DNA from 2 places in the Streptomyces sp. C36 genome. Region 1 is predicted to be linked to the other one. Evidence: predicted binding sites of a transcription regulator. Region 1 holds the regulator's gene; the other holds the start of a gene.
The links. Region 1 encodes HrcA, which represses chaperone genes, less so after heat shock. Its sites were predicted from a motif close to TTNGCACTCNGNNNNNCNGAGTGCNAA; they were not measured.
Positions count from the first base shown of each region.

Region 2: the regulator HrcA is predicted to act here: its motif matches at 724-750, upstream of groL (chaperonin GroEL).

Region 1 is NZ_JBFQGI010000002.1:337,843-340,043, reverse strand. Features, by position in the region: gene dnaJ (molecular chaperone DnaJ) at 1-446, opposite strand, end outside; gene hrcA (heat-inducible transcriptional repressor HrcA) at 446-1,462, opposite strand; gene AB4K12_RS07020 (MBL fold metallo-hydrolase) at 1,738-2,201, shown strand, end outside.
Region 2 is NZ_JBFQGI010000007.1:307,817-310,017, reverse strand. Features, by position in the region: gene AB4K12_RS22720 (cold-shock protein) at 279-482, shown strand; gene groL (chaperonin GroEL) at 913-2,201, shown strand, end outside.

The DNA of each region.
Region 1 (2,201 bases):
CCGCTGCAGGTCGTACAGACGACGGCCGTGTCGACCTGGATGTCCTTGGTGGTGCCGAAGGCGGCCTCCGCCAGGGTGACTTCGAGCCGGATCATGGCGTCCTGGCCGCGGCGCGTACGCGAGCGCGGTCCCCGCTGCGAGGCCTGGCCGAAGAAGGCGTCCATGATGTCGGAGAAGTTGCCGAAGCCGGCGCCGAAGCCGCCGGCGCCCGCACCCGCGCCGCCCGAGGCGGAAAGGGGGTCGCCGCCGAGGTCGTAGACCTGCTTCTTCTGCGGGTCGGAGAGGACCTCGTAAGCGGCGTTGATCTCCTTGAACCGCTCCTGCGTCTTCGGGTCCGGGTTGACGTCCGGGTGCAGCTCGCGCGCGAGACGGCGGAAGGCCTTCTTGATCTCGTCCTGCGAGGCATCGCGCCGTACGCCCAGGACCGCGTAGTAATCCGTGGCCACTACGACTCCGCCAGGATCTGTCCGACGTAACGTGCCACTGCGCGTACCGCTCCCATCGTTCCGGGGTAGTCCATGCGGGTCGGTCCGACCACGCCGAGTTTGGCGACTGCCTCGTCGCCCGAACCGTAGCCGACGGCGACGACCGATGTGGAGTTGAGACCCTCGTGGGCGATCTCATGACCGATGCGCACGGTCATCGCCGAGTCCTTGGCCTCACCGAGCAGTTTGAGCAGCACGACCTGCTCCTCCAACGCCTCCAGCACGGGCCGGATCGTCAGCGGGAAGTCATGACCGAAACGAGTGAGGTTGGCGGTGCCGCCGATCATCAGCCGTTCCTCGGTCTCCTCGACCAGGGTCTCGAGCAGCGTGGCGAGAACCGTCGAAACGGTTCCGCGCTCGTCCTGCTCGAAGGACTCCGGAAGATCCTGCACCAACTGCGGCACATCCGTGAACCGACGTCCCACGACACGGCTGTTCAGCCGCGCCCGCAGGTCCGCCAGGGCGTTCTCGCCCACCGGCGCCGGGCAGTCGATCATGCGCTGCTCCACCCGGCCGGTGTCCGTGATCAGCACGAGCATGACCCGGGCCGGAGCGAGCGAGAGCAACTCCACATGACGCACGGTCGAACGGCTCAGCGAGGGGTACTGCACCACCGCGACCTGCCGGGTCAGCTGCGCCAGCAGCCGCACCGTGCGGGCCACCACGTCGTCCAGGTCGACCGCGCCGTCCAGGAAGTTCTGGATGGCACGCCGCTCCGGCGAGGACAGCGGCTTGACGCCCGCCAGCTTGTCGACGAAGAGGCGGTAGCCCTTGTCGGTCGGGATGCGGCCCGCGCTCGTGTGGGGCTGGGCGATGAAGCCCTCGTCCTCCAGCGCCGCCATGTCGTTGCGCACGGTGGCCGGGGACACCCCCAGCCGGTGCCGCTCGGTGAGCGCCTTGGAGCCGACGGGCTCCTCGGTGCCCACGTAGTCCTGGACGATCGCGCGCAACACCTCGAGCCTGCGTTCGCTCAGCACCGCGCGCACCTCCATCGGTCCAAAAGGTTCAGCCGTCGTACGGGTCGTACCTGTTGTACGTCGTACGCGTTGTACGTCGTACCTGTTGTACGAGGGTCGCATGCGCGGGGGTCTCACCGGACCCCCGCCCTTGGCACTCAAAGGTCACGAGTGCCAGAACCCTCAAGCCAGTGTACGGCCGGGCACCACGGACAGGGCAAGGGCAGTCCCCGCCGCGTGCCCCCGGACCCGCGTCCGGGCGGGCAACGGCACCCCCGTCCGGATAGCGTCGCGGTATGGAGACTCAAGGGGAATCCGGCGCCGCGGGGGCGCATTGGGAACGGCTCGCTCCACACGTCGTACGCCGCAGGCTGCCGGGCTGGGACGCCACCGTCGGGGCGATCGCGGGGACGGACGGCGTCCTCGTCGTGGACACCGGATCGTCGCTGCGCGAGGGCGCCGTGATCCGCCGCGAGGTGCAGCAGATCTTCGGCCTCCCCGTGACGCACATCGCACTCACCCACCCCCACTTCGATCACATCCTGGGCACGGCCGCCTTCTCCGGCGTGCAGGTGTACGGGGCGGTGGGGCTCGGCGAACTGCTGCGCCACGAGCACGAGCGCGAGGAGCTGCGACGGGACGCGGTGCGCTACGGAGTCCCGCGCGATGCCGCCGCCGAGGCCGTGGAGATGCTCGTACCGCCCCAGCACGCCGTCTCCGGGGAGCTGACCGTCGACCTGGGCGGCGGGCGGCGCGTACT
Region 2 (2,201 bases), on a different contig from region 1:
CCGTCAAGTTGTGCGCGAAACATGTGCACGAATTGTCGGGTTGGTTGCGTTATGCCCGGTCCGACTTGCCCGGGAAGCTGCGGAAATCGGTACGAATAACCGATCGGCCGCACCTGGAATTCTCGTCCGACTGACCTGTTGCAGACGGCATCCGTGCGGATACATTCAGCCGCGGTCGACGCGTTCCGGCGCACACTCCCATCCTGTCTGGGGGTGAGGTCTGACCCGGGTCCGCGAAGTGCGGTCCTGTGCAAGGGCCAGTAATAGGGGAGTTAGGCATGGCTCAGGGCACCGTCAAGTGGTTCAACGCGGAGAAGGGGTACGGCTTCATCGCGGTCGACGGTGGTGCGGATGTTTTCGTCCACTACAGCGCGATTCAGATGGACGGCTACCGCACCCTCGAGGAGGGGCAGCGAGTCGAGTTCGAGATCTCGCAGGGCCAGAAGGGGCCGCAGGCGGACATGGTGAGGCTCAGCGCCTGATCGCACGCATCGACCGGCTCGATCGGCTCGCCGAGGGGTCCGCACCGTCACCGGTGCGGGCCCCTCGCGCGTGCCCGGGCGGGCGCGTGCGTACGCGCGGGTCAGAGGGTGGATGCGCGGTTCGGGGGAGCGGCCGCGCATGCACCCTCGCGAACTTGGGCATGCCTCGGGTTGGCCTGCGCCCCCGGCTGTCGCCGGGAGGTGCCCCTGCTGCCACCTGAGGCGTGTACCTCGTGGACCGCTTGCACTCGAGGTGGTCGAGTGCTAATCATTGGGCTTAGCACTCTCCTGGTGAGAGTGACAGATTTGGACCGTCGGTGAGGTCCGGGAGCCAAGCGGGGCAAGGAACCGCGCGGTGCACGGGCCGTCCGTCGCGGGCGCCAGCGCGGTCCGGAGCAGTCTCCACCCCGTCCTGGGAGGACCACTTCACATGGCCAAGATCATCGCGTTCGACGAGGAGGCACGGCGCGGTCTCGAGCGCGGGATGAACCAGCTCGCCGACGCCGTCAAGGTCACCCTTGGCCCCAAGGGCCGCAACGTCGTCCTCGAGAAGAAGTGGGGCGCCCCCACGATCACCAACGATGGTGTGTCCATCGCCAAGGAGATCGAGCTCGAGGACCCGTACGAGAAGATCGGCGCCGAGCTGGTCAAGGAGGTCGCGAAGAAGACGGACGACGTCGCCGGTGACGGCACGACGACCGCGACCGTCCTCGCCCAGGCGCTGGTCCGCGAGGGTCTGCGCAACGTGGCCGCCGGCGCCAACCCGATGGCGCTGAAGCGCGGCATCGAGAAGGCCGTCGAGGCCGTCTCCGCCGCCCTGCTCGAGCAGGCCAAGGACGTGGAGACCAAGGAGCAGATCGCCTCCACCGCCTCCATCTCCGCCGCCGACACCCAGATCGGCGAGCTCATCGCCGAGGCCATGGACAAGGTCGGCAAGGAAGGCGTCATCACCGTCGAGGAGTCCCAGACCTTCGGTCTGGAGCTGGAGCTCACCGAGGGTATGCGCTTCGACAAGGGCTACATCTCGGCGTACTTCGCCACCGACATGGAGCGTATGGAGGCGTCGCTCGACGACCCGTACATCCTGATCGTCAACTCGAAGATCAGCTCGGTCAAGGACCTGCTGCCGCTCCTCGAGAAGGTCATGCAGTCCGGCAAGCCGCTGCTGATCATCGCCGAGGACGTCGAGGGCGAGGCCCTGTCCACGCTGGTCGTCAACAAGATCCGCGGCACCTTCAAGTCCGTCGCCGTCAAGGCTCCGGGCTTCGGCGACCGCCGCAAGGCCATGCTGGGCGACATCGCCATCCTCACCGGTGGCACGGTCATCTCCGAGGAGGTCGGCCTCAAGCTCGAGAACGCCGGTCTCGACCTGCTCGGCCGCGCCCGCAAGGTCGTCATCACCAAGGACGAGACGACCATCGTCGACGGTGCCGGTGACAGCGACCAGGTCCAGGGCCGCGTCAACCAGATCCGCGCCGAGATCGAGAACAGCGACTCGGACTACGACCGCGAGAAGCTCCAGGAGCGCCTCGCGAAGCTGGCCGGCGGCGTGGCCGTCATCAAGGCCGGTGCCGCGACCGAGGTCGAGCTCAAGGAGCGCAAGCACCGCATCGAGGACGCCGTTCGCAACGCGAAGGCGGCCGTCGAGGAGGGCATCGTCGCCGGTGGTGGCGTGGCCCTGCTGCAGGCCTCCGCGGTCTTCGAGAAGCTCGAGCTGGA